2 regions of the Polycladomyces zharkentensis genome follow, and region 2 is predicted to be linked to the other one. Evidence: a T-box and tRNA genes for the amino acid it is inferred to sense, from the RefSeq annotation. Region 2 holds a T-box; the other holds one or more tRNA genes.

Region 1 (16,172 bases), on a different contig from region 2:
ATACCAGATAGCCGCCCTTTTTGGTGAAGTCCGCATAAACCACATAACCGTCCTCCCGCTTCAACCGGGCGGAGTACGTTTGAAAGTCCCCTTTGCGGTTTTCCGTCACCACGATGCCCCGCGTGGAAGGCCGACCCAGCACAAACGCCAGTTTGTTTTTTACTTCCTGCACCGTTGCCGGCTTTCCGGGAAGCCGCACATATTGTTGTTTTTTCCTGGCTTCCTGGTTGTGAATGGTGGGTCCCCAATCCACTTCGGAATAAGCGTCCATCGTATTGTCCACTTTGCGGAACCCGTCAATGATGGTCGTGTCCATCTTTTTCCCTTCCGTGGCCAGCGCCAGTTCCACATCCATCCAACGCAAATTGCGCGACAACACCTGGGACTGCACTTTCTGCAATTCTGTCTGCACCTGACTCGCCCGTTCGTACAATGACCGCAGCGTGCCCCATTCTTTGTCCGTCAACGGTTGTTTATCAAGGTCCCTCAATCCGACGCGAAAACTGAAATCGCCCATCTTGGACAAAAATTCCTCTGTCTTGTTAAATGGCATCAATGTCAGCGGCAATTGGGAAAGATCGCTCTGCGCAGCATAAGTGAGCCGCCAGACATTGGTCAAGCAGTTGACCATGGATGGCCGCGTTTGTAAAACCAACGTTTTGCCCAACTCATCCTGCAATTGATCCAAGTGAAAATTCAGCTCGTGAAACGCTCGCTGATACTGGTTTTCCGCTTTGATCAGCACTGCATTCTTATCCTGGTTCTCTTGATAACCCCACACCACCGTACCGATCAGCGCGATCACGGCAATGGGAAACAGTATCGCGGCTATGCGTCTGTACACGTCATGATTCCTCCCTCTTCAACGACAGAAAATATGTTTGCCGATCCGTTTGACCTGCGGACGATTCCAGATCCATTTGGATGTGGCGGTAGCCGGATTGAAATAGTACAAACATCCTGACACGGGATCCCAACCATTGATCGCGTCCATCGCCGCTTTTTTGGCGGTCGCGTCGGGTGTCAACCAAATCTGACCGTCCGATACCGCCGTAAACGCTCCCGGCTCAAAGATGACACCCGGGATACTGTTGGGAAACTTGGGTGACGCCACCCGATTCAGAATGACGGCGCCGATGGCGACCTGCCCGATATACGGCTCTCCTCTTGCTTCCCCGTAAATCGCATTGGCCATCAACTGGATATCATTCGCAGAAAACTTTCCGCTGTATTTGCCCACACGGGCGGCGGAAGTGTCAAGAGAACCGGTGAGACAGAACACGAGGGTGAAACAGCTGACCAGGAGTAAAACGCGCACCGGAAACTTCCGCTTCATGCTTTCCCCCTCCATGATATTGCCTTTGGAGGTAGTCTGGGCCAAAGATTCCCCCTTTATGCAACAAAAAAAGCCGGTTTCAACCGGCTGTCACTGGCTGACAGTGCCTTGCGGTGAGACACTGTCTTTCGGAAACGTCCAAGCGAAGCATGTCACTGTTTCAGCATCGCTCGGTATGGATGTCAAAATCGGTTTGATTATCGCACAAACATTGCTTGAAACCTGTTTCAATTTGTCCTTTTCGCATACGTCCTTTCAGTACGAACCGCTCTCCGCAACGCTTGCAACGAATCCGCACCCAGTACTTGTCTTTGTTCATATGCCGCTCACCCTGATCCGTTCCCAACGTGTATGATCATTTTACCCAAATCCGTCACCTACGATACGGATACCTTACGCGTTATGTGTTCGGCAATTTTTTCTCCATGAAAGCGTCCGTTTTCGATGAAGATTTTGTTGGCGTCATGTCCCGCCGCAATGACTCCGGCAATATAAAGACCCGGCACGTCGGTTTCCATTGTGTCGGGATCATGGGTCGGTTCCCCCGTCTTTGGATCGAACGTCACCCCCAATGTTTCCATCAGGGAACGGTCCGGTCGGTATCCGGTCATGGCGAATACCGCATCATTGGCAATTTCCAACCGCCGCCCCTCCTGCTCCAGAACGACGGTATCCGGTTTGATTTCCCGTACTTCGCTGTTCCAATACATATGGATCCAGCCTTTGCGGATCGCGCTTTCGATTACCGGCTTCAACCAGGCTTTGACACTGTCGGTAAACGCCGATCGGCGATAGGACATCGTCACCTTTGCCCCGGCCCGATAGAGTTCCAACGCGGCGATCACCGCCGAATTTTTCCCTCCGACCACCAGCACTTCCAATCCCGAAAACGGATGTCCTTCCTCAAAATAATGATGTACTTTGGGCAGATCTTCTCCGGGAATCCCCATCAAATTGGGATTGTCATAATAACCGGTGGCAATGACGACGTGACGGGTTCGATACTGAAGGGATCGACCGTTTTTCTCCGTCTGTACGTCAAAAACGCCGTCGTCGTCTTTCTCCACGCGCACCACTTTTTCGTACGTACGGATGCGTAAATCATATTTTTCCGCTACCGTGCGATAATATACCAACGCCTCGTGACGGGTCGGCTTTTCACGGGCGGTCACGAACGGCACATCCCCGATCTCCAGCAATTCCGGGGTACTGAAAAAGGTCATGTGTGTGGGAAAATGATAAATCGAATTGACCAAGCATCCTTTTTCAATCACCAACGGGGAAAGCCCCCGGTTTTTCGCTTCCACCGCAACGGATAATCCACACGGTCCCGCTCCGATGATGATCAGATCTTCCATTGCTTCACCACCCCTGACGATGAAAACACCCTGAGACAGGGTGTTTTCTATTCAGCATTTCTTTATTATTTTATTATACCCAACCGCGGAAACGGGAGGCTTCGGCCATTTTTCGCACGCCCACCATGTAAGCGGCAAGGCGCATGTCCACGTTGCGGGATTGTGCTGTATGATAGACGTTTTCAAATGCTTTGACCATGATTTCTTCCAGTTTCCGCTCCACTTCTTCTTCGGACCAATAATAACCCTGATTGTTCTGTACCCATTCGAAATACGAAACCGTCACGCCACCTGCACTGGCCAACACGTCAGGGACGAGCAAAATCCCCCGCTCGTGCAGAATGCGTGTCGCCTCCAAGGTGGTCGGGCCGTTGGCCGCTTCAACGACAATGTTGGCACGGATGCGATGCGCATTGGATGCTGTAATTTGGTTTTCCACCGCTGCCGGTACCAAAATGTCGCAATCCAACTCGAGCAGTTCCTGGTTGGTGATCGTATCTTTGAACAGCTTGGTTACCGTTCCGAACGAGTCGCGTCGATCGAGAAGATAGTCGATATCCAATCCGTTTTCATCATACAAACCGCCGTAGGCGTCGGAAATGCCGATAATCTTGGCCCCCGCATCACTCATGAACTTCGCGAGGAAGCTGCCGGCATTGCCAAAGCCCTGGATTACAACCCTGGCGCCTTTGATGTCCAGGTTGCGCTTCTTGGCCGCTTCGCGGATCATGATCGTCACACCTTTGGCCGTAGCCGTCTCCCTGCCCCGGGACCCGCCCAGCACGAGCGGTTTGCCGGTGATGAATCCGGGGGAGTCAAATTCGCGAATTCGGCTGTATTCATCCATCATCCACGCCATGATCTGTGAGTTGGTAAATACATCCGGCGCGGGAATATCTTTGGTCGGACCCACAATTTGGCTGATCGCCCGAACATAGCCGCGTGAAAGCCGTTCCAATTCGCGGAAGGACATCTGCCGCGGATCGCAGACGATCCCGCCTTTCCCGCCGCCGTACGGCAAATCGACGATTCCCGCTTTCAAACTCATCCAAATCGAAAGCGCTTTCACTTCATTTTCCGTTACATCCGGATGAAAGCGCACACCGCCCTTTGTCGGACCGACTGCGTCATTGTGCTGTGCGCGGTAGCCTGTAAACACCTTGACGGAACCATCGTCCATCCGCACCGGGATTCGGACCGTCAACACGCGCAAAGGCTCCTTCAACAGTTCGTAGACATGCTCCGGATAACCCAGCTTCTCCAGCGCCTGCTTGATCACGACCTGCGTGGATGCGAGTACGTCGAGGTTTTCTTTCGGTTCCACGGATTCGTTGGTCCTCTCAGACTGTTGTCCCATCCCTTACCACCTCAAAAGAAAGTTCCCATCAATCCAATGCTCAGTATACACTTTTTTTCAAAAAAACATGGGGTCGTCCTTACACAGTATACAACACATCCCCTATTGAAGAAACACCATTTGTCTTGACGAATCAATGAAGGGAGACAAAAAGCCATTTCAAAAAAAATGAAATTCCATTCCTAATGAATGAATATGCAGGGGACAGCGGTGGATCACCCACGAGGGGAAACGCGGTTTTTTTGGGAGATACTGCTCACCGCCTGCGGTCCGTTTCGAAGCGGACATGTATTGCTTCCGGCGGGGTGAACCGGAAAAACAAACGCAGAACGCAAGAATATACGGGTTGACCTATTTTTGAAAGAAGCGCAAAATCGATTTTGGGGAACGATTACAGGGAACAGGGGAAAATCGTGACTGAATATCACCGGCATCCGGATCTCCTTGAAAGGAAAGGATCGAACCTTATGACGCGAACTGCGTTGCTCCTATTTGCTCATCCCGATGATGAAACGTTTACTTGCGGCGGGACCATCGCCAAATATGCCCATGATCCCGGTGTAAGAATCATCCTGTATTGCGCCACGCGGGGCGAAGCTGGCAAGGTGGGGGACCCTCCTTTATGCCGTCCCGAAGAGTTGGGTGATGTGCGCGAAAGGGAATTGGCACGTGCAGCGAAAATCCTCGGAATCCACATGGTCATCCAGCGGAATTTCGGCGACGGGAAGTTGTCCCGCTTGCCCAGGGAGGAATTGACCAAGGACATTTTACAGGTGATGGAGAAAGTACGCCCCGACGTCATCGTCACCTTCCCGCCTGATGGCATCTCTGGCCATGCCGACCACCGCGCATTGCACCAAGCTGTTGTGCAAGCCTGTGATGAGGCAAAAAACCGCTGGAATTTCAAATTGTACTATGTGGTCATACCCCGATCAACAGCACCTGATGCGGGAGCCATTTACACCACACCCGACGATGATGTCACCACCTCGGTTGATGTGACAGCCCATCGGCAGGCGATCATGGAAGCATTGCGCCAACATCGCACCCAGCACTTGTCCATCGAACGCGTGTTTCCGGGAGTGTTGGCTGGAGAGTGGCAACGACTGCGCACAACGGAATATTATCAGCTGGCAATGCAGAACGGCCGATGGCTGTTGCAACCGGATTTGAAAGAAACGGATTGGTGGGGATAAAGGTTTACCGACCGTGGAAAAAAGCAGGGGCCGACTTCCCTTTCACACAGGGAGTCAGCCCCTTACGTGTATCCATCAAACATACGCACCGGACCGATGCGTACGCTTATTGGCCAAAATAGCGGATCAATTGATCGATCGCATGGTTCGTCATTACCGCTTTACCGTATTCGGCCAACATATGTTCGGTCAGCGTGGAAGGTTCTCCGAATTCAGTCAAAATGGCGATGACGGCTTGCAGATAATCCGTTTGGATTTCTTCGTCAAACACGAGGAAGTATTGATTCTGGTAAGCGTACACCTTGCCGCCCCCGCGAATCAAAGACCGCAAGCGGATCGCCGCCTGAACGAGATCTTCGAAATCCGAAAAGCGGAAAATGATCTGCTCACTTTCCTCCAGCGTCACTTCCAACTCATACATGTCGTCATCGAGATCGTCCTCGGGCTCAGGGGTACGACCGCGGGTGACTACGACCACCATCCCCTGCGTCGGAAGGGCAAACACTTCTACCGCCACAGGCCCCGCAATCTCAAACCCCAGCTCCTGATACGCCTGTTCCATCATGTCATTGAACAGTTCGTGCACCTTGGGGATATCTCGCCACATGTCCTCTTTGTTGATCCCGCGATCTAGTAGATCGTCCATGGATAAGTAGAAGCGGACCTTGTCTCGCCCTAAACGCTCGACGCGCATGGGTTTACCCTCCCTCGCTGGAGACCTGCTCCATACAGCGTATGAGGGTGAATTGCGTTTCGTTACGCAAACAGGTCTCCAATTTCTCTCTTTAATTACATGATACATCATATGGGCGGGGAATGCACCTGAACATCCTGTTGCAAATAAAAAAAGAACCCCTTTGACGGGTTATCGTCGATCCTCATTCCAATAGAATGGAGGGGGCACCCGGAATCGAACCGGGGATAAGGGATTTGCAGTCCCGTGCCTTACCACTTGGCTATGCCCCCACGTTTTGGCAGGGGCGGTAGGAATCGAACCCACACTAGAGGTTTTGGAGACCTCCGTTCTACCATTAAACTACGCCCCTGCGTGATGGTAGCGGCGGAGGGCCTCGAACCCCCGACCTCACGGGTATGAACCGTACGCTCTAGCCAACTGAGCTACGCCGCCACACATGGCGGAGAGAGCGGGATTCGAACCCGCGCGGGGCCATTCGGCCCCCTAACGGTTTAGCAAACCGTCCCCTTCGGCCACTTGGGTATCTCTCCGCTTCATTTGATGTGACAATTTTTATCTTAGTATGATTGTCCCACTGTGTCAAGGGGGATTTGAGGTGGTATCGGAGAACCCGTTCCTCGCGTCCCGCGCTGAGGCAGCCGTATATTTCCCCCACCCGAGCGCGCGCCACTTTCGATAGAGGAGCCACCCTTCCCGCACCCCGAACAGCACCAAAACCGTTACGGCATGCCCGCCCAATTGAGAGATCCCGTACCATCCCAATCCGATCCCGGTCGCACAGCGAATCAACTCAAGACGGCGCAGGGGGTGGCTCCACGGAAACGGCCACTCCCACATCCGGACGAAGGAGCGGATGCCCCATCGAGCCACCACAAACGAACAAGGCAGAAAACTGGCCAAAAAAACCCAATAAGGCCATGATAAATATCGTCGCCATCCCTGCCAATCATCCGGAAACAACCGCACTGTCACCCACCACCAACCGATTACACCGGCCAACTCCATCCATCCCCGCAAGCGCATCCGTGTCACCCCTCCGTCTTTTTCCATGTATATCGCGAAGGGGATTGCGGAATAACACTTCATTGAAGACGATCCCAATCCAAATGAATTCGAATGCCGGTGATACAATCAATGACAAAATGGGCGATGATTGCGGGAACCAGTGATCCGCTCCATTCGACCAACATGCCGAAGCCCAGACTGACTGCAAACACCAACAACATCAACGGAATTCGTTTCCAATAGCGAAAATGCACCAGCGTGAACAACAGACAGGAACCCCACAGCCCGATCAAAGATTGTAATGCACCGCGAAACAACAACTCCTCCGCCACCGCTACCAGACAAGCGATCCACACAATGTGTACGGGGGAGCGTCCTTGAAACAACAACCGGTTGATCCCACCGTCATCCCACCAATGAGCGGGAGCCATCCTCGTCAACACAATGTCCACCGCTACCACCAACAGGCCAAATCCCAGTCCGCTCCACCACAGAACGGGATCTTGCCAGTAAAACAGGCGATGCCATCCTCCATCCATCCATTGCAGGAGGAGAAAGCCTGTCAGCATCAATATGGCTTGTGACGCATAAAGATGGAACAACAGCCTGCGGGAGTCGTCTTTTTGATTGGCCTGCAACATGTTTCACCCCTTAATGTCTTACATTCCCAACAATCGGCAAAATTCATGGTTGTTCGCCTGTTTTCGTTCATCGACTTGCAATTCTATACAACTCGTTCTAAAATGAGGTGTGAAACAGATTAGGTTCAAAACAGATTAGGTTCAATTGGGGACTATATGGGAGGAGATTTTTTACATGCGTACTTGGGTAGACAAAGACACTTGCATTGCTTGTGGTGCTTGCGGCGCCACCGCCCCTGACGTGTATGACTACGACGAAGACGGTATCGCTTACGTGATCCTGGACGACAATACCGGTACGGCCGACGTTCCGGAAGAGCTGTGGGACGACGTGCGTGACGCACAAGAAGGTTGCCCCACGGACTCCATCAAAGTGGAAGAATAAACCGACGAAAAGCTGCTCTGATCGAGCAGCTTTTTTCAGGTCAATCAGCGTCAGCATCCAGATACAGGCGAACCGCCGCCAACCCGTCATCCACGTTGACAACGCGACGAAATCCCTGGTTGAGCAGGAAATTGGCGGCATAGATGCTGCGGATGCCATGGGCGCAAAGCACATACACCGTTTTGTCCCGATCCAGCTCGTGCAACCGATTGGGAAGATGATGCAGAGGGATCAAAATCGCACCGTCCAGATGATCCGCTTCCCATTCCTCAGGTTCACGTACATCCAGGATAATCCCGTCCCCCAGTTCTCCTCTCCGGTACTGACGGGCGAACACTTTCGGCGAAATATGATACTGCTCCTGAGAATCCATCCCAACGCCTCTTTTCTTTCATTCTCCCATCCATTGTACCACAAAGATTTCAACCAAAACGGATTTGCTTCGGCACGCCAATCCGACTACAATGGTGGGTAGAGCGAGACTGACAATTCCGATGGTCCCGTTCGATGGAAACATCCGTACATAAGGAGGATAAACGAGACATGGCACAACAAGAATTGATCGTGGATGCATTTATCGAAATTCCGACCGGCAGTCAAAACAAATACGAATACGACAAGGAAAAAGGCGTGTTCCGTCTGGATCGTGTGTTGTACTCCCCGATGCATTACCCGACCGAATACGGTTATCTGGAATCCACCTTGGCCGAAGACGGCGATCCGTTGGATATCTTGGTATTGACCACCTTCCCCACCTTCCCGGGATGCGTCATCCGCTCGCGCGTGATCGGCGTTCTGCTGATGTCCGACGATAAAGGCCAAGATGAGAAACTGTTGGCGGTGCCTGCGGACGACCCGCGCTGGGACAACGTAAAATCCCTGGATGACGTCGCACCGCACGTGTTGAAAGAAATCGAGCACTTCTTCCAAGTATACAAGGATCTGGAGAATAAAGAGACCAAAATCGAAGGCTGGAAGGATGCCCAATTTGCAGCAGACCTGTACCAAGCCTGCCTCAAACGCTATCAAGAGCAGAAGTAATGTAAAACCCCGGCTTTTGCCGGGGTTTTTTGTAGTTTCAGTTAAACGATTCAGGGCACTGCCACCTGCCAACGAACCGAAACCGTGCAATGAAAAGGTTCTTCCGGATCCACTCTCCCGAATGTGCCATAGATTGTTTTCAACCGCCTATATAAGACATTTCCACCTTTTTGCGGTCACGTATCCGGGTGTTTTTCAATCGCTCGTCAGAATAACGGTCCCGTCGTTGGTTCCAGACTTCGCGAATGCGTGCTTCCAGTTCGTCGTCGCTCTCCCCCGCGCGCAACGGGCCGCGGAGGTCGTATCCCTCGGAAGCGAACAGGCAGGTGTACAGCCGTCCGTCTGCGGACAGTCGCGCCCGGGTGCAAGTGGAACAGAAAGATTCGGTCACCGAGGAGATCACCCCGATCTCCTCCTCTGTTCCCCGGTAACGATAGCGGGAGGCGACCTCACCGTAATAGTTGGGTTCCGCCGGTTCCAAGGGCATTTCCCTGTGAATCCGCTCGATGATCTCCCTTTTGGACACCACTTGGTCCAGGTTCCACCCGTTGCTGTTGCCCACGTCCATGAATTCGATGAAGCGCAGGATGTGCCCCGTTCCGCGAAAATAGCGGGCCATGGGGATGATCTGCCCGTCATTGACCCCCTTCTGGACAACCATGTTGACCTTCACCCTCAGCCCGGCACGACTGGCTGCCTCGATCCCCTCCAACACTGATCGGACATCGGAACGCCCCCCGTTGATTTCGGCAAAGATTTTGTCATCCAGCGCGTCCAAGCTGACGTTGACCCGCTTCAGTCCGGCTTCCTTGAGGGCGCGGGCCTGTTTGGCGAGTAAAGAGCCGTTAGTCGTCAGGGCAATGTCCCGAATCCCCTCCACACCGGACAGCATCCGGATCAGATCGGGCAACCCGTTTCTGAGCAGAGGCTCGCCTCCGGTGATCCGGATCTTTTCCACGCCCAGCCTGGCAAAGATCCGCACCAGACGGGTGATTTCCTCAAAGCGGAGGAGAACCTCCCGCGGAAGAAACTTGTAATCAGGACCAAACACTTCTTCAGGCATACAGTAGCGGCAACGAAAATTGCAACGGTCCGTCACGGAAATGCGCAAATCCCGAAGCGGACGGCCCAACGTGTCCTTGATTCCGGTCATCGTCTCACGTTCCTCCCTCCCGCCTTCGAAGCAGACTTCTCGTCTCTCTCCTTCTCTTCATTTTACCGAGATGGCGGAAGAATGGATAATAAATCTTTGATTCCGGACCGATTCGTTTTGCGAGGGGCTTGTCAGCTTTTTGTTCGAATACTGGAAATTGCCAACTGAAAGCCCTCGTTTCAATCGTAGGGTGAAAGACGGTTTTGTCAGGGGAATTTCCTTCGTTCGCAGCTCATCCGGTCAGGATTACGGTAGGTCACGGTGGAAGTTTCCGGTGGCGAAGACTCCCACTGCGTAAATCATGAGAACGAGAGGTAACCAGCGTAGCGGTAACAGGTACGCCGCTCATCCGGAAACATTAAGAGCAGCAAATGAAACGGGGAGATGACGGCTGAATCCAAAATTTTGGTTCACTCTGTTCCCATGCGATCACCGTGTTTCCCACGAATCACATTCGAGCTTCTGTCACGCGGACGGAAGGCAAGCCGCAAGGCGCTCTTATAAGCCTGAGGAGTGTCGATATCCAGCACGACACCTGGATCTTCCACTGGCAGAATCGTCCGGTTCCGTACAGTGCGAAGCACTTCCTTCGCCCCGCAATCCCCCTTCAGCCCCGCCAAATTCATCGACCGGACATTCCCCAAAAAAACCGGATGACCGGGAATACCCCGGAAGCAGGGCCGGACGACGATGGGTTCGGACTCTTGAAAGGTGTGAAGCTGTTTGAGGCTGCTTTCAAAGATTTGCCGGATTGTTTCTTCCGCAATCAGGGGTTGATCGCCCAAAAACACCATCGCCGAGTGGTATCGGCCTTCTCCACTAGCCAAACCGGACAAAAGGGACGTGCTCTGTCCGGCGTCGTAATCCCGGTTGACCACCCAGCGGAAGCGATGGTCCTCGATCCGGATCAATCGCCTGATCTCCTTCTCCCGGTGACCGACCACGGCAACCACCTCCGGGAAGGGGAATGCAAGTGTCTTCCGGATTACTTGCTCCAACAACGGCATGCCTCCCCATTCGAGGAGTTGTTTCGGCGTCCCCATTCGCGAAGATGTCCCCGCAGCGAGGATCAGAGCAAACACACCGGTCTCCATGGTCAACACCTTTCGGCATCGGTTTTCAAAATTGCCGCTGCTCACAACCATCTCCCCACCCAAATAACGAACGAATCACAAAGAGAGGGAAACCGGCCGCGTTCATTTTCGGACGGGTTGGTGAATGCTGTCCCTTCCCCGCAAAAACCCGCCCGCGTGACCCTTTCGAAACGCCAGAATCTCCGACAGAATGCTGATCGCCACCTCCTCCGGTGTCTCGGCACCAATGTCCAAACCTACGGGATTATACATCCGGGTCAGTTTCTCTTCCCCGAAGGTCACCCCTTCCTTTTCCAATGCCTCCAACATCCGTTGACAGCGAGATCGTGGCCCAAGCACGCCCACATAAGGAGCGGGTGAATTCAAGGCAAGCCGGATGGCAACCCGATCACGCTCCAGGTGATGGTTCATCACAACAACATACGTACGTCTCCCGATGATCACGCGTTCCTCCCATAAACCCGAATCGGCCAGAATAATCCGGGCTCCCGGAAAGCGATCCTCGGTGGCGTAGGCCGGGCGCGGATCCACCACCGTCGTTTTGAACCCCGCCTGGACAGCCAACTTTACCAGCGGAATCGCGTCATGGCCGGCACCGAAAATCATCAGTTCCGACGGAGGGAGGTTGACGTCGACGAAAACCTCCGCCTCCCTGCCTCCGGGCAAGGAAAATCTGCATGTTTCCGACTTGGGGTACAGGGCCTCCAGTTTTTCTCGTGCCCGTTCGACGACCAACCTGTTCAAGTCCTCATCGCCCAAGTCTCCGAGGGGTTCGCCGTTCTCGGGGACGAAGAGGCGCATCCCGGTTGGAAGGCCCGGGAAAGGAGAAAACGCCAGCAATGTGTTCAAAACAGCCGCCCGCTCTTTCTTGAGGCACTCGGTCCATGCGGCAAAGGGGTCGCGATCCGGATCTTGCCGTTCGTTTTCCTTCCGTACGCTCATGAGGATGCCTCCTTTCCCGCAAACCCGTCGAATGATGGCGGAGCACCCGCGTCGTTCGTCCCACTCCACGAAACCGGTTCAATCAACACGTCGACGGTACCCGGGCAGCCCAGCCCCAATCCCCACACGAGATCCTCATCCAAATCGTAGCGTTTGAGGACCGGTTTACCGTCTGCCATCACTTGTTTGGCCACTTCCGCTACGTCCGGCTCCAAGCAACCGCCGGAGATCACACCGGTCATCTTACCTTCTTCGTCGATCAGCAATTTTGCGCCTTCCCGGCGATAGGCGGATCCCTTCACGCGGACAACGGTGGCCAGTGCCATCTTTCTCCCCGCCCGCTTCCCCTCTTCCATTGCCAGAGCGATTTCCCGATTCTCTTTCACGTCCGTCATCACCTCCGGGAATGGTTGCGTGAAGCCAATTGTTGGAAGGAGCCCGGGTCACAGGCCTCCGTAACATGTCCATACGGGAACGAGCCAACATCGACAAACACAGCTTCACGTTCATGCCAAGCTGATCGGCTTCTCGTCATATCCATGTTGAGAGGGAAACATCTCCAACATCGTCCCCTTTCGGGTAAGAACGTTGGTGAAATGGAGAAACCGTTCGGCCAACTTCCTCGCAGAACAATGGATTTCAATTTCCCACTTGCCAGATCCCGCTGATCGGACAAGCTTCCACTCCCCTGTGAACGTCCCCTTTGAAGAGCCGTACCAGTGTGGAACCATACGGGAACGTGCAGGAACGATGAAGAATCATGATCAACGCCGGATCATTGGGGCACTAAACATCCTGTGTACGCACAGACAACGGCGTCACAGGCACGGAGGAAGGTTGAAAAATCTGACTTTCCTCCACCGCCTGCCGCCAACTTTCCAAGTCGTGTACGTCGACCAACCGATGGATGTACGGCATTGCGGCGGACATACCGCTCGAGATCGGCTCGTATTCAGGATCTCCGAGCAGAGGATTGAGCCACACCACATGCCGGACACGTTCAGAAAGCGTCCGCAGAGCGGAGCGCAGGCGCTCGGGATGGCCGGCGTCAAACCCGTCTGATGCGATGATCACGAAAGTATGTCGCCGCAATAGACCACCGTATTTGTACAGCAACTCCTCAAGCGCTTCTCCGATGCGCGTCCCGCCCTTAAGTTCTGCCAGTTCCGACACCGGGATTCCCTGAATCGCTTTGCGCGCCACCAGATGTGTGACGCGCTTGAGCCGAGTCGAGAAGACGAACACTTCGCAGCGCAGGCGCAGACGCGTAAACGACCACGCAAGGGTGGTCATGAACGGAGCATACTCCTTCATCGACCCGGAAATGTCGATCAAAATCATAACCGATGGCCGATCCGGACGATACTGTTGCCAATGCAGGCGGAGCGGTTCTCCCACATAACGAACACTCCCGCGCATCGTCGCGCGCAGATTCACCCGATCGCGCCCCCCACGGCGAAACCGTCGCCCCGGTGGACTGTCAAATTGTCGTAAAGCCCGCTTGGAGACGGCCAATACCGCCCGCAACCGAGACGGATCGGCCTGCAGGGCGTAGCGTTCTCCCTGACTCGGACTGGATCCCGGTTGCATGGCAAAACTCAAGATGGGCGGGTGATCCTGCGTCACAGTTGGACTTCGCGAATTACCGGACCGTTCCTCCGCTTGAACCCGTTTCTTTTCTTCCAGTCGCGTACCCTGATTCAAAAAGTGGCGCTTGAACAGATGCGGAAACGATGCCCACTCGGCCGGCGATCGGGCGTAGACCGAGCGCAGTGCCAAAAAGAGTTCTTCCGGCATCGACAGGTCCGCCTCCGTCAAGCACCTGAGCGCGGTCAACGTCTCCGGCGTGCCCACACGAAACCCGTGTTTTCGCAAAAAAGGGGTAAACTCCCGCACCTGACGAATTACCGCTGCAGTCATCCCCGTCAGTCCGGACAGGTCTAGGCGTTCCACAACAGAGCCAGTCCTTTCTCTCGAACCAGTTCCATATCTTCCTGCGTCTTCAACAGGCACCCGAGCGTCAGTCGGGTGACCGATTCATCCAACTCTCCTGCCGCCAGCTCGGCAACAGCACGCGCCCAATCAATCGACTCCGCCAATCCGGGAGGTTTGAGGAGCGACCACTTGCGCAACCGGCGCACCGCGCGTGCTATCTGGCGGGCGACTGTTGGAGCCACATCGGGTACATGGAGGGCAATGATCGCCGCCTCCTGCTCCACACTCGGATAATCCAACCAATAGTAAAGACAGCGCCTCCGCAACGCATCCGATAAATCACGCGTGCGATTGGATGTCAGAATCACCGTCGGCGGTACTTCAGCCCGATAGGATCCCCGTTCCGGAATCGTGATCTGGAACTCTGACAGAAACTCCAGCAACAGCGCTTCAAATTCTTCATCCGCCCGATCCACCTCGTCGATCAACAGAACGGGGGCGGGTTTGGTCTTCAACGCACGCAGCAATGGCCGTTCAATCAAGAAACGGTCGGTGTAGATGTCCGGCGCCTTACCCCCGGCCTCGCCGGAAAATGCAGCCCTGGTCAACAACAGCTGTTTAGGGTAATCCCAATCATACAATGCATGTGCAGCATCCAATCCCTCATAGCACTGCAGACGAATCAACTCCACACCGCGAACCACTGACACCGCCTTGGCCAGCTCGGTTTTGCCGACACCGGCCGGCCCCTCCAACAGCAGAGGCCGGTTCAAACGCTGTGCCAAGTAGAGTACCATGGCCAGTCCTTCGTCTGCCACATATTTGGCGTCCTGCAAATGTTTCCGCAACTTCTCCACACGATCGTCCACCATTCATTCCCTCCGCACGGCGGCCCCGGTATGTCAGTCCGTCGTCTCGGGTTCCACCGTCTCCGCCGACGTCGCTGCCACCTGTTCCGACACGGATGAGAGTGCCTCACGCAAATTGGCAAACAGCTTTTCTGTGATTTTCCTGGCTTCATTGTCAATCATCCGACCGCCGAGACTGGCGATCGGTCCGCTGATCGCAGCGTCACATCGCCAATCCAGTTTCGTTCCGCCACTTTCCGTGTCACCGAGCGTGACTTTCGCTTTCATATCCACGCGGCTGCCCATCCCTCCACCTCGGACGGAGAGTTCAGCAGACACTTGCGGCTCGATCACTGACACTTCCACCATCATGTCAAACTTGCCCCGTACGGGCCCGACACCGACGCGGACAAGTGTGCGAAAGCGGGTCTCGCTCTCCACATCCAGCTTCAGAAGATCCGGAACACACGGTCCTACCCGATGCGGATCCATGATGAACTCCCACACAGTCTGACGCGGTAATTCAATGGCAAACTCTCCTTGATAGGTTCGCACCTGTATCCCTCCTTGCCGGAATCGATCGTCGCGCCCACTTTACCGGGTAATCGCGTACGCTTCCGGTTCTCGTTGAAATTTCCGTAAACAGTGAGGACAACAGAATCCATATGTCTTTCCTTCATGTACCGTACGATAAGGCGTGTTGTCGAGATCGACAATCATTCCGCAAACCGGGTCGACACCCGTCCCCAGCCGCTGCGCCGTGGCCGCGGGCGCAGCCTTCTCGGTGGCCGGCTGCGTGTTTACCGCACCTGATGGCGGGTGGTAGCGGACTTCCACCTGCCGGCGCCGCCGCTCGATCATCTGCGCAAAGATGCTGAGTGCGATCTCCTGCGGTCCCACAGCGCCAATGTCGTAACCGGCAGGCGCGGCGACAAAATCGCAAAACTCTGCCGACGCTCCCGCGCTGAGCAACGCTTCCCGCAGTGAGCGCCAGCGCTTCGGACTGATGACCACCCCGGCGTAAGCTAACGGGAACTCCCAAAGTGCCAACAGTCCATCATCATCGTACTGTCCCATCGTCGCCACCACCGCGTACATGTCCGACTCATATACCTTCGATACGTTTGTTTTTAAACGGTCTGCCGGATCATTATCGTTCCCTTCCATTTGCTCCAATGCCAGTC
Region 2 (16,172 bases):
CACAACAGGGACGGGGATACGGTTATCACCGTTGAACCGGCGGGAGAATCGTTGCTGAAGTATTATGATCGGATGCAGTCGGTCGTTCCCGGTAGAGGGGAACGAAAACCGGGGCGGGTGAAGTCGTGAGATCAGTGACGACCCACCATCCCGACCGAGCCCGCGTATGGGTTTGTCAGCAACATCAGAGAAAGAAAATGTCCTGAGATCAACATCTCAGGACATTTTTCCACTTAAAAGGCGTTCATTGGGGAGTTTCAATTGGGGAGGCTGTATTTTCGGTGGGTGTATTTCTGGCAGGCTCACATGAACGGCGTTTGTTCAGTCCGACTTGGTTCCGGGACATGTAATTTCTCCGCCCCGGTTGGGTACCACCATGTTGCGAACAGGAAATCATCGCCCTTTGATGGAATGAACGTCTACCCCTGGAGTATGTATGGTCATGCAATCACCCTTTGTGGCGGACTCACCTGTGGCGGATTCACTTGTGAAGGATTCATTTTTGGTGCATCTCCGTTGGATTCCTTCGGTTCTTGAGATCCAAATACACCCTTATTGAGAGACTGTGATTTTGATACTGACTTTTGAGACCGAAAGAAAGCTTGTTTGGTGGTAACACAAGGGGTCCCCTCGGGTAAAAATGTTGCCGCCTGAGCGAATCACCAAACACACCCCGGAGTCACTCGACAGAAACATGGGGAACGCGAGTGGGGAACCGCTTTGGAGCAGTTCCCCGAACCGTCTTTTTTCCCAGACCGCTTGAATTCTCGTCATTTGGCACAGTATTTCGCTTTGGATGAAGTACGCCTATAATAAAAAATAACACGCAATATCAACCAAAAGATTCACGAAAGTCATCTGATCCTATTCACTACGCCCTGTTTAATATTATCTCGAACTATACCACGGAGGGGATCAACAAACGTGTGGGGTCTCATTATAACTGTATTTTTAGTGTTATATGGTGTGATGTGTTACTACATAGGCCGCAAGGGATGGAATACTCTTGGCAAATCGGCTTCCTGTTTTAACCGGACACTTTATTTGGTTGTTTTCTTCTTATTGGTCTTGCCCTTCCCCGTAGCAGAACTGGGAGAGGATGTTCTACCTGCCTCCATCGCGCCCTGGTTCATCATTTGGGGAGGGTATTCGATGGTGGCTGTTTTGTATGTTTTTTTGTTGCTCCTGACGATCGATTTACTCAGGCTGATTGATAAATGGGTCAATTTTGTACCCGCGGTCATAAAGGAACATCCAAAGACGCCGCTGACTTTGGGTGTCGTGGTGGTCATCCTCGTTTTGGGTACCGTGGCTTATGGCGGTTGGAATGCCCGCAACTCGGTAATAACAGAATATCATGTTACGGTAGACAAAGATGCCGGCCCCCTGCAGCAACTCCAAATAGCCATGATTTCTGACATTCATTATGGCCCCATTATTGATACTGAACGGCTTAACCGCTTGATCGAAATGATTCATGAAATCAAGCCTGACATCGTTGTGCTGGCTGGAGATATAACGGATGGGAGTCTCCCGCAGAGAGAAGCCAGAAAATTAGCTGAAGTTTTGGCGCAGATACAAGTACCATACGGAACATTCGCTGTTCCCGGGAACCATGATCGTGATCTGCGCGATGATAACAGTGCATTAATGCGATACTTGAAAGAAGCAAGGATCCATGTCTTAAAGGACAACTATGTCAGCGTCAGAGACAGCTTTTATCTCATAGGGAGAGACGATCCCAATCGACACAGCGTACCGGCACGGATGGAACTGAAAGATTTAATCAAGGGGATTGATTCTTCCAAGCCCTTAATTCTATTGGACCACCAGCCCGTTGATCTGAAAGAGGCCGAAGCAAACGGCATCGATCTGCAACTGTCTGGACATACCCACAGTGGACAAATATTTCCCGCTAACCTGATAACCGGGCTAGTCTACGAACTGGATTGGGGCCTGCTAAAGAAAGGGACCTACCACCTCATCGTATCATCAGGTTACGGTACATGGGGTCCACCGTTACGAATCGGCAACCAACCGGAAGTGGTCAGCATTAAAATGACCTTCCAATAATGATTGTTAATGGCAATTCGCTGAAAAATTCGGATCAGGTAAAGCTGTCATTAGGGGTAAAGCAGATTCCATCCATTGGAACTAAACTCCTCCGGTCCTTTATTTGGACGGTTTTTTCTTACCCAGATACCGATAAAGTGTCGCCTTGGACACCTGAAGCGTTTCACAAATCTCCTGAATGGAAAGATTGGGGTCGTTTATAAGAGATTGAGCCATTTTCAGTTTCCTGTCATCCATCACCCGCGGCCGTCCGCCTAACCTCCCCCGTGCGCGGGCCGCCGCCAAACCGGGCTTGCTTTCTCTCCCGGATCATCTCCCGTTCCAAATTGGATGCGCTTCAACAATATGGGTGCGAGAAGATTTTTACTGATCGGACAAGGGAGGGGAATCCCACGGCGACCAAAGGGAGTGCCTCTGGTGCTTTAGCCTTGGGGAGTGTCGAATCCCCCAGATTGGTTCAGAGAGATTTATTGAGAAAGGAATGGGACCTGTTTTCCCGTTGCGGTATGTAAGGAAATACCACCGGGAAAACGGTCCCCCCTTCACGTTCATCCCTGCTTTTCCTTCCGTCACTGTCCCGCCGGACGGATGAATTCCTTTCCGCCCATGTAGGGCTGGAGCGCTTTCGGAATCCGCACGCTGCCGTCGGCCTGCTGATGATTTTCCAAAATGGCCGCTACCGTCCGCCCGAGCGCCAATCCCGAACCGTTCAGTGTGTGGACGAATTCCGGCTTGCTTTTCGGGTTGCGGCGAAAGCGAATGTTGGCCCGACGGGCCTGAAAATCCTCAAAGTTGCTGCAGGAGGAAATCTCCCTGTAGGTTCCCGAGCTGGGCAACCAGACTTCCAAATCGTATTTTTTTGCGGCGGTGAATCCCAGATCGGCCGTACACATGTTCAATACACGGTAGGGTAATTCCAGCAGCTGCAGGACTTTTTCCGCATCCTCCACCAATGTCTCCAGCTCCTGATAGGAATCCTCGGGGCGGACGAATTTCACCAACTCCACTTTGTTGAACTGATGGAGACGAATCAACCCGCGGGTATCCCGTCCGGCGGAACCGGCCTCCGAACGGAAGCAGGCACTGAGCGCCGCATATCGGATCGGCAGCTCCTCCTCCAACAGGATTTCCCCGGCGTGAAAATTGGTTACCGGCACCTCTGCCGTGGGGATGAGGAAATAATCCGTATCCCGCACGCCGAACGCGTCTTCTTCAAATTTGGGCAACTGACCCGTACCGGTCATGCTCTCCCTGTTCACCATATAAGGTGGTATCATCTCCACGTACCCATGTTGTTCCGTGTGCAGATCCAGCATGAAGTTGATCAGTGCCCGTTCCAGCCGGGCACCCGCCCCTTTGTAGAAGACGAAGCGGGAACCGACCACTTTACCCGCACGCTCAAAGTCCAGGATATCCAACGCTTGCGCAATTTCCCAATGCGGTTTCGGTTCAAAATCAAAGCGGGGTACTTCTCCCCAATGGCGGACAGGGACATTGTCTTCCTCGCTGTCCCCCACCGGCACGCTTTCGTGTGGCAGGTTGGGGATGGTTAACAGGATGTCTTCCAATTCCGCTTCTACTCGACGCAGTTCCTCATCCAACCGTTTGATCTCGTCTCCGACCCGCCTCATGTTTTCAATCTCGGCGGTGGCATCTTCTCCCGCTTTTTTCTTTTGGGCGATTTCCCGGGAAACCGTGTTGCGCCGGTTTTTCAACTGCTCGGTTTGTCGCAGGAGTTCCCTTCGCTTTTCGTCCAGTTGCTGAAAGGAATCCAGCCCGCTGATATCTTCTCCGCGATGTTGCAACCTGGCTTTCACTTCATCAAACCGATTGCGCAACAGTTTCATGTCCAGCATGCACGATCAACCTCCCAATCCAAAAATAAAAAACCTCCCGCCACCGAAGGGACGGAAGGTTCCGCGTTGCCACCCTTGTTGACCGAAAAGGATGGTTTCCCACCGTTTCGGCCCGCTCTCCGACGGAGTAACGTTCCGCCTGACGGAAGCGTTTCGGGCACGGAACCGTTGACGGGTCCGCGCTTTCACGCCCTGCTCCGAGAGGGATTCCCTTCATCCGGCGGGACGGTTCGCACCACCCACCGCCTCTCTGTAACCGCCAAAATGAAGGTACTTGTTCTCATCAGCGCATTTGGCATATGTCAGATGGATTTCCGTGGCACATCTGGATGCCGGTTATTCACGTGTTGAATCCACGGTTGCTTTGGTGCTTTCTATCCTATTATCATCCAACATCCCGCATTTAAACCGTCGGGACTTGCAGGGATTCCTTGACCATGTCCACGAAATAGGCGTGTACCCGTACGTCATCAGTCAGCTCAGGATGGAATGCGGCACCGAGCAGGTGACCTTGGCGGGCCGCCACGATTTTTCCGTCAATCTCGGACAATACTTCCACTCCGTCACCCACTTGTGTGATGTACGGCGCCCGGATGAACACCGCACGGAAGTCATCGGCCACCCCGCGAATGCTCAGATCGGCTTCAAAACTTTCACGCTGACGGCCGAATGCATTCCGTTCCACGGCGATATCCATTAAACCCAAATGGTGGGTATCCGTCCCTTCGATGCGTTTGGCCAGCAGGATCAGACCGGCGCAGGTACCGAACATCGGTTTCCCCGCTTCGGCCATCCGTTTGACCGGCTCCACAAGGTCGTATTTGTGCATCAGCTTGCTGATGGTGGTGGATTCCCCGCCCGGAATGACCAAGCCGTCCAGATCGGCCAGCTGGTCGGACCGTTTCACCGGCACCGCGTCGGCGCCGGCCATTTCCAACAGACGCAGATGCTCCCGAACGGCTCCCTGCAAAGCGAGCACCCCGATTTTCATCGTGCCATTCCTCCCATTACCAGCCGCGTTCCTGCATGCGGTCTTCTTTGGCGAGGCGGGAAATTTCGATTCCCGTCATCGCGCCGCCCAACCCTTTGGAAAGATGGGCGATCAGCTCAAAATCTTCGTAGTGCGCCGTCGCTTCCACGATCGCACGGGCATATTTTTCCGGATTCTCCGATTTGAAAATCCCCGAACCGACGAAGACGCCGTCGGCACCCAGGTGCATCATCAACGCCGCGTCCGCCGGTGTCGCCACACCGCCTGCGGCGAAGTTGACGACCGGCAGGCGCCCGGTTTCGTGCACTTGCAACAACAGCTCATACGGCGCCCCCAGCTGTTTGGCTTCCGCCATCAGCTCATCGCGGGACATCGATTGCACCTTGCGGATCTGGCTCTGCATCATCCGCATATGGCGGACGGCTTCGACGATATTGCCGGTGCCGGGTTCCCCTTTGGTCCGGATCATTGAAGCGCCTTCTCCGATCCGGCGCAGCGCTTCGCCCAAATCCCGCGCTCCGCAGACGAATGGCACGGTAAACTGCGTTTTATCGATATGGTACACGTCGTCCGCCGGCGTGAGCACTTCACTCTCGTCGATGTAGTCCACGCCCAGCGCTTCCAACAGACGTGCCTCCACGAAGTGTCCGATGCGCGCTTTGGCCATGACCGGAATGCTCACCGCATTCATCACTTCTTCGATGACGGTCGGGTCCGCCATCCGCGCCACGCCGCCCGCGGCCCGAATATCTGCCGGGACGCGCTCCAGCGCCATGACGGCCACCGCGCCGGCGGCTTCCGCGATTTTGGCCTGTTCGGCATTGACGACATCCATGATGACGCCGCCTTTTTGCATTTCGGCCATGCCGCGCTTGACACGGTCCGTACCTGTGATCACGGTTTTCTCAGCCATTGCTTCTCCCCCTGCTCTTTCCGATCCCGATGGGTCTCCATCCAATGCATGTATGCTTGATCGTTGATTGTATTCTCGCACTCAGTATATTTATTATACCAAATAACCGTGGAGCTGTGAGAGACCAACCCCCGGGATGACTGATCAACCCATCCCCACAAAGAGAAGTTACTTGCCGGGAAAAGGCTGTTTGATCAGACACATCCTGACGATAGTCGACAAATCGGTTTCACCGGTTGTCATCATCAGGAAAACAGACCACTGACTTCCTCACCGATTTTCCGGAAAAACAGCTCCCACCAGCTGGCTTTTTCCACATCCTGAAGAACCTTGACGGGAATGGGATCTGGATTTTTCATCTCTTTCCCATCATACAAAATTCGCAGTGTACCGACTACCTCTCCGGCACGAAGCGGTGCTTCCAGTTTTTTTATGTAATGCACTTGCAAGTCGAACCGGCCCTCTTGGCCTTTTTCAACCGGAAACACGACAGGACGATCTGTCACCAGTGGAATCTCGGGCACCGCACCGTCCGTTACCGGCACACGTTCGTATCCTGGTATCACTTGCCCGCCCGCAAGAATCGTTTTCAGGGTGAATTGGCCGAAACCGTAATCCAACAGTTGCTTCGTGGCTGTAAATCGGGTGCTTTCGGCCGGTGTATCCATCACAACGGTGATCAACCGCATCCCATTTTTCACGGCGGTTCCGGTAAAACAATATCCCGCGTTTCTGGTGTGACCGGTTTTCAATCCGTCCACGCCGGGGTAATAAAATTTGAGTCCCGGCAACATAAGATTCCAGTTGGTCAGACGTTGTTGGCGCGATTCCCCTTTTCGAAACACGATACGCGGTTGGGAAATGATCTTGGTCACTTCCGGATAATCTTTCAACAACCGACGTGCCAAAAGCGCACAGTCACGGGCGGACATGACATGGGAGCCCGGCACGTTGGGCGGATCGTCATACAAATGGTTGTCCAGCCCCGTCGCATTGTGGTAATGCGTCCGGGTCATTCCCAATTCCCGGGCCTTGCGGTTCATCAATTCCACAAACGCTTCTTCGCTCCCGCCGATTTTTTCGGCCAAGGCAACGGTCGCGTCGTTGGCCGAATAGACCGACATGGCCGTAAACAGCTCCAATACGGTCCGCTTTTCACCTTGCACCAAATTCACTTGGGCCTCGTTCACACCCGCGGCGTGCTTGCTTACCGTCACCTGATCTTCCCAATGAAGTTCCCCTCGCCGAACCTTTTCCATGACGATGTATTCCACCATCATCTTGGTCATGCTGGCCGGCGGACGAGGTACATCCGCTTCTTTCTCCGCCAGCACCCGGCCGGATTGGAACTCCATCACGATGTAGGAAGCAGCGCGAACCTGAGGCGGTTTTGAAGCGGCCTGTGCCGGTACGAGGGAGGGAAGCAGACAAAAGATCAGTAGGAGTGCGGCGATTTTTCTCTTTGGAGCACTCCGAAACCAGCGACGCAAACGGGTCACCTCCGGCGACAATTGGAAAAATTGAACACAAGCATATCTCCATTTTACGTTCGCGATTGTGCAGAATCAATGACAGAAAAAAGACAAGAAAAAAGCAGGGATAATTCCCTGCCGAATTTCGCCATATCTCACAGATGGTAGTTGGGTGCTTCTTTGGTAATCTGGATGTCGTGCGGATGGCTTTCGCGCAACGATGCATTGGTGATCCGGATGAACCGTGTGTTTTCACGCAGCTCGTCCAGATTTTTCGCCCCGCAGTAACCCATGCCGGCCCGAAGTCCGCCGATCAGCTGGTACACCGTGTCTGCCACCGGTCCTTTGTATGGCACGCGACCTTCGATGCCTTCAGGTACCAGCTTGCGTTCATTTTCCTGGAAGTAGCGGTCTTTGCTGCCCGCCTGCATCGCGCCGAGCGAACCCATGCCACGGTACACCTTAAACCGGCGCCCTTGGTAAATCTCCGATTCACCCGGGGATTCCTCACAACCAGCGAACAGACTGCCCAACATGACCGCGTGCGCGCCTGCGGCGATCGCTTTGACGATGTCGCCGGAATAACGGATTCCTCCGTCGGCGATAATCGGGACACCGTATTCGCGTGCCGCCGTGGCACAATCGTAGATGGCCGTGATTTGCGGTACGCCGATACCCGCCACGATGCGCGTGGTACAGATCGAACCGGGACCGATCCCCACTTTGACAATGCTGGCACCGGCCTCGATCAGATCGCGGGTCCCCTCAGCCGTCGCCACATTTCCGGCGATGATGACCAGATCGGGGAACATCTCCCGCAACTTGGCCACCGTCTCCAGCACACCTTTGGAATGGCCATGCGCGGTATCCACCACCAACACGTCCACTTCCGCTTCCACAAGCGCTGCCGCCCGCTTAAACGTATCCTGCGATACACCGACCGCCGCACCGGCCAACAGGCGGCCTTGGTCATCCTTGGCGGCATGGGGGAACAATGTGGCTTTTTCAATATCCTTGATGGTGATGAGTCCTTTGAGTACACCGTTTTCGTCCACCAAGGGCAATTTTTCGATCTTGTGTTTTTGCAGGATGCCTTCCGCTTCTTTCAGCGTGGTGCCGACCGGCGCCGTGACCAGATTCTCTTTGGTCATCACTTCGCTGATCGGCGTCGAATAATCGTGGACAAAGCGCAAATCCCGGTTGGTGATGATCCCTACCAGTTTCCGCTTTTCATCCACAATCGGCACACCGGAAATCCGGTATTTCGACATCAATTCTTCCGCTTCATACACTTTGTGATCGGGATGGAGATAAAACGGATTGGTGATGACCCCGCTCTCGGAACGCTTGACGCGATCCACTTCTTCTGCCTGTTCCTCGATTTTCATGTTCTTGTGGATGATACCGATACCGCCTTGCCGGGCCAACGCGATGGCCATCGGCGCTTCCGTCACCGTATCCATGCCGGCACTGATCAACGGGATGTTCAACCTGATCTTGTCCGCCAGCTTGGTGGAAACATCCACGTCGCGCGGCAACACGTCCGTCTTGTTGGGTATCAGCAATACGTCGTCAAACGTGAGACCTTCCTTGGCAAATTTGTCATCCCACATGGGTACATCCGATCCCCTTTTTTGTTTAAGTTTCCGAATGACAGTTTGTGCAAGTGTAACAGACACTTACTCGGTCCGTCAAGACAAACCCCCTTATTTTCATGGAGTTTTGCAAGGTTGAATTTTCTAAACAAAGCATGACTTTCCACGAAACGGGCAGACTAACGAAACCCTGACATTCGAGGTGTATCCCAGTGATCCAACCGACGGAGGAAACCGTCTGGTCGTTGTTTTTGCGGTTGGAAAACGAACCGGCGGCCAAGCGGTTTTTGACCGAACGCTACCGGGAACAGGGAGTGGAAAATGCGGAAAGGGCGGCATTTCTCAGTTCCCAACCATTCCGCTATTACCTCAAATTGGGCCGGGAGACCATCTACTCCATACGGACATGTGACCCGCTGATTCAACCACTTCCCGCCTACTATGGCATGATGCATTTGATGAAGGCGCTCGTACTGTCACGGGTGCCCGATTATCCCCAAAACACTTCGGTCCTGCGGCACGGACTCTCCACACGCAAACGGAAAAAAAGCCTGTTCCGCTTTCGGGACGAAGAAGTTCGTGTGCAAAAGGAGGGTTTGTTTCCGTTACTGCTTGGCCTGTTTGGAATATGGGGACTGACTGGCGAAGTATTGCCCCTGAAGGAATTGTGGGGGTTGATTCCGGAATTGCAGGAAACGTACCGGTTTCTCTATGGGCGGACCACGCTGTACCCGATCGTCTGTCACGATAAGGATGTGACAACCCCTTTTTCCTTCTCGGTTTCCGAAACATTGCTCGATGCGTTGCACTTGACACCTGCCGGCTGGATTCGACGTTTGAACGAACCACGGGCAGCAGGGAACCATACCTTTATCCTCTTATCCGCCGACAACGGCCGCGTTTCCTTTCAACTGCAATCCGATCATGGCAAACCGGCCCGGCCGGAAGGGGTTCACCCCTGGTTTCGAACTTCCCTGGCGAATCAAACTTTCGTATATTCAGGTGAAAACACCGTATGCGGACTCCTCCCCGAGCTGTTGGTCCACTATGCCATCCTGTTTGCGCTCAGTATGCTCTGCCGCTATGAAACACCGTTGTGGGCGGAGATGAATCTCGAAGGTACGGCCGAAGAGACGGCGTTGATCCGTTCGTTTTTATTTCTGGTACGGGTCAAGACGCCGTTGTTGGTATGGGAAGCCCTGTGGGGCCGGAACGGATGTTTCCACAGTTCCTCCACGGGTTGTGGATAACTCTGTGGATAACCTGTGGGAAACCCGATATGAGGCTGGGTTTCAACCTCCATATCACCTTCCAAGGGCAAGAATCTCATTTAAAGTTCTTATCACAACCAATATGCTAACATAAGCCGGGGACACAGAACTTCGTCAGGACCCAATACTTCCTGTATAAAATCCTTTCTCTCGTATATGACAATTCTTCCATTCATGTTATAATCATGGTTGAATAGAGCGAAAAATATGACGATCATCCTCAAAAAGAAAGGTTGGGAATCATGTTCGGAAAAGTGGCAGCCGACGTATTGGGATTGAGCGATATCGGGTCTGTGATCTATCCGAAGGATTACGACAAGGTGGACGCCGATGATTATTTGATGCATGAAGACGGCGAGAAAATCTATTTTCTGATCAAGTCGAAATCGGATGAGTACTGCTTTACCAACAAGGCGTTGATCCACCTGGACGGCACCAGCGCGACCAGCAAAAAGCGGGTGCTCCGCCGCTTTGATTACGTGACGCACAAAATCTCCAATGTTGTGCTTGAAACCGCCGGTACGATGGACATGGACGTGGAAATCAAATTCAATATCGGTTCCCAACACTACTCCATCGATGTACACAAAAAGCATCTGGAAGAGTTGAAGGATTTATACAAGGCGTTGATCAAAATCGCGGAAATTACCCACGAAAATGAAGTGTTGCTGTCCTATGCCAAACAAAGCCTGGAGCTGGCTTCCCAAACGCTGAGCCGGGTAGCGAGCACGGAAAGCGGATTGGTCAATCAGTTCAAAGAGTTGAACCAGGCTTCCTTCCAATGGCTGGTGGACACCACCAAGCAATATCGCGTCAAGGATTTCGGTTTCGTCTTTGAGCGTTATATCAATAACTGACGGATGTCGACAAAAAGGAGGTCTCCCATCAAAGGGAGGCCTCCTTTCATGCCAAAGGCCGCAAGTTCCAATCCGGGTCCATATCACGTGACTTGCCCCACACGCTGAGCACCATAGGCACTCCCCCCGGTCGCCTTGTGCTTCTCGCTTCATCCGGCGCGGCAACCCACATCCTTCCACGATGGCTTCGTCCAGGCCCCGGGATTTTTCATTTCACGAGTTCTTGCTCGCATAGCCGTTTCCAGTGTTTGTGTACTTCTCGGCTTGGTTGCACCCAAATGCTGTCGGACTTGCGACAGGGACCAATCCCTCCCGCGTCCGACGCTCGCGTTCATCCCAACCTTGAAGGGAGGGGTTTCCCGCTCGCTCTTTATCAATGGCCAGACACGCCCTCAGCTTGCCATCAGTCACGGAGCCTCCCATCAAAGGGAGGCTCCGATCGTTCCTACTCATTTGTCTCTTCTCCGTTTTCCTCTTCTTTGTGAACCGGGGCGACGGTGGCCACTTCCTCGCCCTCTTTCAGGTGAATCAGCTTGACACCCTGGGCATAGCGTCCCTGCGTGGAGATACCCGCGATTTTCTGCCGGTTCACGACGCCGCCTGTGGTGACGATCATGAGGTCTTCTTCCGGCGATACCACTTTATGTCCGACAACATATCCCTTTCGCTTGTTCAGACTGAGCGTCTTGATTCCCTTGCCGCCACGGGATTGTACGCGATACTCTTCCAGCGGGGTCCGTTTGCCGTACCCTTTGGAAGTGACGATCATCACGTCCAGTCCATCCGTGGCGATGTCCATGTCGATTACTTCATCCCCTTCGGCCAGGGTGATCCCTTTCACTCCGGTTGCCGCCCGGCCCATTTCCCTGACTTCCTGCTCGGGGAAACGGATGGACATACCGTGCTTGGTTCCCAGCACGATCTCCTGGTTGCCGTCGGTCAGGTGGACGCCGACCAGCTCGTCACCTTCACGCAGGTTAATGGCGAACAAGCCGTTGCGCCGGATGTTCTCAAACTCCTGCAACGCCGTCTTTTTCACGACACCGTGTCGGGTGGCGAAGAAGAGGAATTTGTCTTGAGCGAACTCCTTGACCGGGATGACCGCATGGATGTATTCATCCTGATCAATCTGGATCAGGTTGATGATCGGCGTTCCCCGGGCCGTCCGCCCCAGCTCCGGCACTTCATACGCTTTGAGCCGATAGACTTTCCCCTTGTTGGAGAAGAACAAGAGGTGGTTGTGTGAATGGGTGACGAACAGGTGCTGGACGAAATCGTCTTCCCGCGTGCCCATGCCAGTGACACCGCGCCCTCCACGCTTTTGCGCGCGGTAGGTGGACAGCGGCATCCGCTTGATGTACCCGCGGTGGGTGAGCAGGATCGCCACCTCTTCTTCCGGAATCAGATCTTCCTCATCGATCTCGTCCGCCTTGGCGCGAATCCGCGTCCGCCGGTTGTCCCCGTATTTCTCGCGGATTTCCAGCAGTTCCTCGCGTACCACCCCGCGAATCTTTTCTTCACTGGACAAGATGTCGCGCAAGTGAGCGATCAATTTTTGCAGTTCCTGGTACTCGTCTTCAATTTTTTCCCGCTCCAAACCGGTCAAACGTTGCAGACGCATGTCCAGGATCGCCTGTGCCTGCTTCTCGGACAAACCGAACCGTCCCATCAGCCCGTCGCGCGCTTCCTGTGCGGTGCGCGAGCCGCGAATCAGGGCGATCACTTCGTCGATGTGATCCAGCGCGATGCGCAGCCCTTCGAGGATGTGAGCCCGCTCTTCCGCTTTGCGCAGATCGTAAGCCGTGCGGCGGCGGATCACCTCGATCTGATGCTCCAGATAGTGATGGAGCAGTTGCTTGAGGTTGAGAATCCGCGGCTGGCCGTCCACCAAGGCCAGCATGATCACACCGAAGCTGGTTTGCAAAGCGGTGTGTTTGAACAAGTTGTTCAAGATGATTTGCGGGTTGACATCCCGGCGCAATTCGATGACGACACGCATGCCGTTGCGGTCGGATTCATCGCGCAGGTCGGTAATGCCTTCGATCTTTTTGTCCCGCACCAGTTCGGCGATTTTCTCCACCAGTTTCGCCTTGTTCACCTGGTACGGCAACTCTTCGACCACGATGCGCATCTTGCCGTTGTTGGCTTCTTCGATCCTTGTTTTGGCCCGGATCTGAATGCTTCCCCGGCCGGTCCGGTAGGCCTTCTTGATGCCATCCTTGCCCATGATGATGCCGCCGGTGGGAAAGTCCGGTCCTTTGATCTTTTTCATCAATTCATCGATCGTCACATCGGGATTGTCAATCATCAGGATCAGGCCATCAATTGCTTCCCGCAAGTTGTGCGGGGGAATGTTGGTGGCCATCCCGACGGCGATGCCCGATGCCCCGTTGACCAGCAGGTTGGGGAAACGAGCGGGCAACACCAGCGGTTCTTCCTGTTGACCGTCGTAGTTGGGACCGAAGTCGATCGTGTCTTTGTGGATGTCCCGCAGCAACTCCAAAGTGATCGGCGCCATCCGGGCTTCGGTGTAACGCATCGCGGCGGGCGCGTCCCCGTCAACGGAACCAAAGTTGCCATGGCCGTCCACCAGCATGTAACGGTAGGAGAAATCCTGTGCCATGCGAACCATCGCGTCGTACACGGCCGCATCACCGTGCGGGTGGAACTGAGCAGTCACGTTCCCGACGACACGGGACGATTTTTTGTACGGTTTGTCCGGGGTCATCCCCAAATCAAACATGGTGTAGAGAATCCGGCGGTGCACCGGCTTCAATCCGTCTCGGACGTCCGGCAGGGCCCGGCTGACGATGACGCTCATCGCATAGTCCAAAAACGAGTTGCGCATCTCCTGGCTGATATTCACTTCGTGTATACGCTCGGTTCCCTCAGGCATATCTCTATTCCCTCCGATTCACGCCGTATCAGACATCCAGGTTGCGTACCTGTTTGGCGTATTCCTGGATGAATTCGCGGCGCGGCTCTACTTTGTCTCCCATCAGCGTTTCAAAGACCGTATCCGCATCCATCGCGTCTTCCAGTGACACTTTGAGCAAGGTGCGGCTTTCGGGGTCCATTGTCGTCTCCCAAAGCTGGGTGGCGTTCATTTCGCCCAACCCTTTGTACCGCTGAATTTCGATTTTGCCCTTGCCTTCCATATCGCGGACCATTTGCTCTTTCTCCCGGTCGTTGTAGGCATAGCGAATCGTTTTGCCCTGCGTGATTTTGTACAGGGGCGGCTGGGCGATATAGACGTACCCCGCCTCGATGAGCGGCCGCATGTAACGGTAGAAGAACGTCAAGAGCAAGGTACGGATGTGTGCACCGTCCACGTCTGCGTCCGTCATGATGATGATCTTGTGGTACCGGGCCTTGTCCAATTGGAAGTCTTCACCGATCCCCGTGCCCAACGCCGTGATGATCGTACGAATCTCTTCGTTGGACAAGGCTTTGTCAAGACGCGCCTTTTCGACGTTGAGGATTTTTCCGCGCAAAGGCAAAATCGCCTGGAACATGCGGTCGCGCCCTTGCTTGGCGGTACCGCCCGCGGAATCCCCCTCAACCAGGTACAACTCGCTGATGGAAGCATCCCGGGACGTGCAATCAGCCAGTTTCCCCGGCAGAGAACTCACTTCCAACGCGTTTTTGCGCCGGGTCAACTCGCGCGCCTTCCGGGCGGCCTCCCGTGCCCGTGCCGCCATCACCGCCTTGTTGATGATCTTTTTCGCTTCGGTCGGATGCTCATCCAGATACATCCCAAAATGCTCAGCAAACAGGGTTTCCGTCACCGTCCGGGCTTCACTGTTGCCCAGTTTGGTCTTGGTTTGCCCCTCAAATTGCGGATCGGGGATCTTCACACTGACGATGGCGGTCAGGCCTTCACGCACGTCGTCCCCGGTCAGGTTGCTGTCGTTGTCTTTGAGCAGATTGTTCCGCCGGGCGTAATCGTTGATCACCCGGGTGAGCGCGGATTTGAAACCGGCTTCGTGCGTCCCGCCCTCATGCGTGTGAATGTTGTTGGCGAACGAGTAGATGTTGGACGAGTAGGAATCGTTGTATTGCAGGGCGATTTGCACCTCGAGACCTTCCTTTTGCCCCTCAATGTAAATCGGGGGTTGATGCAGCACTTCCCGGTTGCGGTTCAAATGCTCGACAAACTGGATAATCCCCCCGTCGTACTTGAACGTCTCGGCCTTGCCTTCGCCCCGCTCGTCCCGCAAGGTGATCTTCACGCCGCGGTTCAAAAACGCCAGCTCCCGAAGCCGCTTTTGCAGGACGTCATAATCGTAAACGGTCGTCTCTGTAAAAATTTCCGGATCGGGTTTGAACGTCACGGTTGTACCGGTCTCATTCGTTTCCCCGATGACCTGCAGGTCGAATTCCGGCACGCCGCGACGGTAACGCTGCCGGTGCACCTTGCCGTCCCGCTTGACGATGACCTCCAGCCATTCGGACAGGGCGTTGACGACGGAAACACCCACCCCGTGCAATCCGCCGGAGATTTTGTATCCGTCGCCGCCGAATTTCCCGCCGGCATGGAGGACGGTCATCACCACTTCCACCGCGGGCCTGCCCATTTTGGGATGGATCCCGACCGGAATCCCGCTCCCGTTATCCTCCACGGTAACGCTGTTGTCTTCGTGCACCGTCACTTCGATTGTATCGCATCGTCCGGCCAATGCTTCGTCGATACTGTTGTCCACCACTTCCCACACCAAGTGGTGCAGCCCGCGGCTGCTGGTGGAGCCGATGTACATCCCCGGACGCTTGCGAACAGCTTCCAAACCTTCAAGTACCTGAATCTGTGTTTCGTCATAGTTGGTTTTTTGTGCTGACACCAACTTCACCTACTCTCTCCTATGTGAAAACTTGCCGTCGGCTTGCGGAAAATTCAAGATGATCGATGAGAACTGTTTCGGGGCGGTTGTGCCCGTTTCATCAGCGTGGTCGATGAGATCGGCGAGGGATAGATCGCCTCTTTCGTCACCACGTAGGACTTAACCTCTTCATGCGAAATGGTTTCCATGCGCCCGCTCGCCTGTGCCGCCTCCAAAAACGGCGCGAGCGAATGGGGTGCTCGACGCGTTCCTGCATCCAAGATGGCCACCACCTCGGTGGAACGAATCATCTTGTTGCCACCCAAG

What was found. The T-box of region 2 lies ahead of serS (serine--tRNA ligase). A T-box ahead of a tRNA ligase gene usually reads a tRNA of that ligase, here a tRNA-Ser.
Region 1: it has a tRNA-Ser gene. The T-box ahead of serS (serine--tRNA ligase) is inferred to sense a tRNA for this amino acid. The anticodon was not compared.

Annotation. Positions count from the first base shown of each region.
Region 1 is NZ_JAFHAP010000008.1:400,796-416,967, forward strand. Features, by position in the region: gene ypeB (germination protein YpeB) at 1-844, opposite strand, end outside; partial or broken gene JQC72_RS09215 (cell wall hydrolase) at 863-1,219, opposite strand; gene JQC72_RS09220 (hypothetical protein) at 1,395-1,691, shown strand; gene JQC72_RS09225 (YpdA family putative bacillithiol disulfide reductase) at 1,714-2,694, opposite strand; gene JQC72_RS09230 (Glu/Leu/Phe/Val family dehydrogenase) at 2,768-4,051, opposite strand; gene JQC72_RS09235 (PIG-L deacetylase family protein) at 4,519-5,247, shown strand; gene JQC72_RS09240 (genetic competence negative regulator) at 5,354-5,941, opposite strand; tRNA gene JQC72_RS09245 (tRNA-Cys) at 6,140-6,213, opposite strand; tRNA gene JQC72_RS09250 (tRNA-Trp) at 6,220-6,293, opposite strand; tRNA gene JQC72_RS09255 (tRNA-Met) at 6,300-6,376, opposite strand; tRNA gene JQC72_RS09260 (tRNA-Ser) at 6,382-6,474, opposite strand; gene JQC72_RS09265 (hypothetical protein) at 6,524-6,967, opposite strand; gene JQC72_RS09270 (CPBP family intramembrane glutamic endopeptidase) at 7,027-7,590, opposite strand; gene JQC72_RS09275 (ferredoxin) at 7,766-7,975, shown strand; gene JQC72_RS09280 (rhodanese-like domain-containing protein) at 8,016-8,348, opposite strand; gene JQC72_RS09285 (inorganic diphosphatase) at 8,519-9,016, shown strand; gene moaA (GTP 3',8-cyclase MoaA) at 9,156-10,169, opposite strand; gene JQC72_RS09295 (nucleotidyltransferase family protein) at 10,580-11,308, opposite strand; gene JQC72_RS09300 (XdhC family protein) at 11,366-12,205, opposite strand; gene JQC72_RS09305 (XdhC family protein) at 12,202-12,591, opposite strand; gene JQC72_RS09310 (vWA domain-containing protein) at 12,992-14,158, opposite strand; gene JQC72_RS09315 (AAA family ATPase) at 14,146-15,012, opposite strand; gene JQC72_RS09320 (SRPBCC family protein) at 15,043-15,543, opposite strand; gene JQC72_RS09325 (XdhC family protein) at 15,583-16,172, opposite strand, start outside.
Region 2 is NZ_JAFHAP010000002.1:103,490-119,661, reverse strand. Features, by position in the region: gene JQC72_RS01480 (hypothetical protein) at 1-129, shown strand, start outside; gene JQC72_RS16690 (metallophosphoesterase) at 925-2,073, shown strand; gene JQC72_RS16345 (helix-turn-helix domain-containing protein) at 2,173-2,289, opposite strand; gene serS (serine--tRNA ligase) at 2,643-3,929, opposite strand; T-box leader at 3,974-4,225, opposite strand; gene pdxT (pyridoxal 5'-phosphate synthase glutaminase subunit PdxT) at 4,333-4,920, opposite strand; gene pdxS (pyridoxal 5'-phosphate synthase lyase subunit PdxS) at 4,937-5,833, opposite strand; gene JQC72_RS01450 (D-alanyl-D-alanine carboxypeptidase family protein) at 6,079-7,323, opposite strand; gene guaB (IMP dehydrogenase) at 7,461-8,918, opposite strand; gene JQC72_RS01440 (YaaC family protein) at 9,113-10,150, shown strand; gene JQC72_RS01435 (PH domain-containing protein) at 10,414-11,028, shown strand; gene gyrA (DNA gyrase subunit A) at 11,474-13,924, opposite strand; gene gyrB (DNA topoisomerase (ATP-hydrolyzing) subunit B) at 13,953-15,866, opposite strand; gene remB (extracellular matrix regulator RemB) at 15,920-16,172, opposite strand, start outside.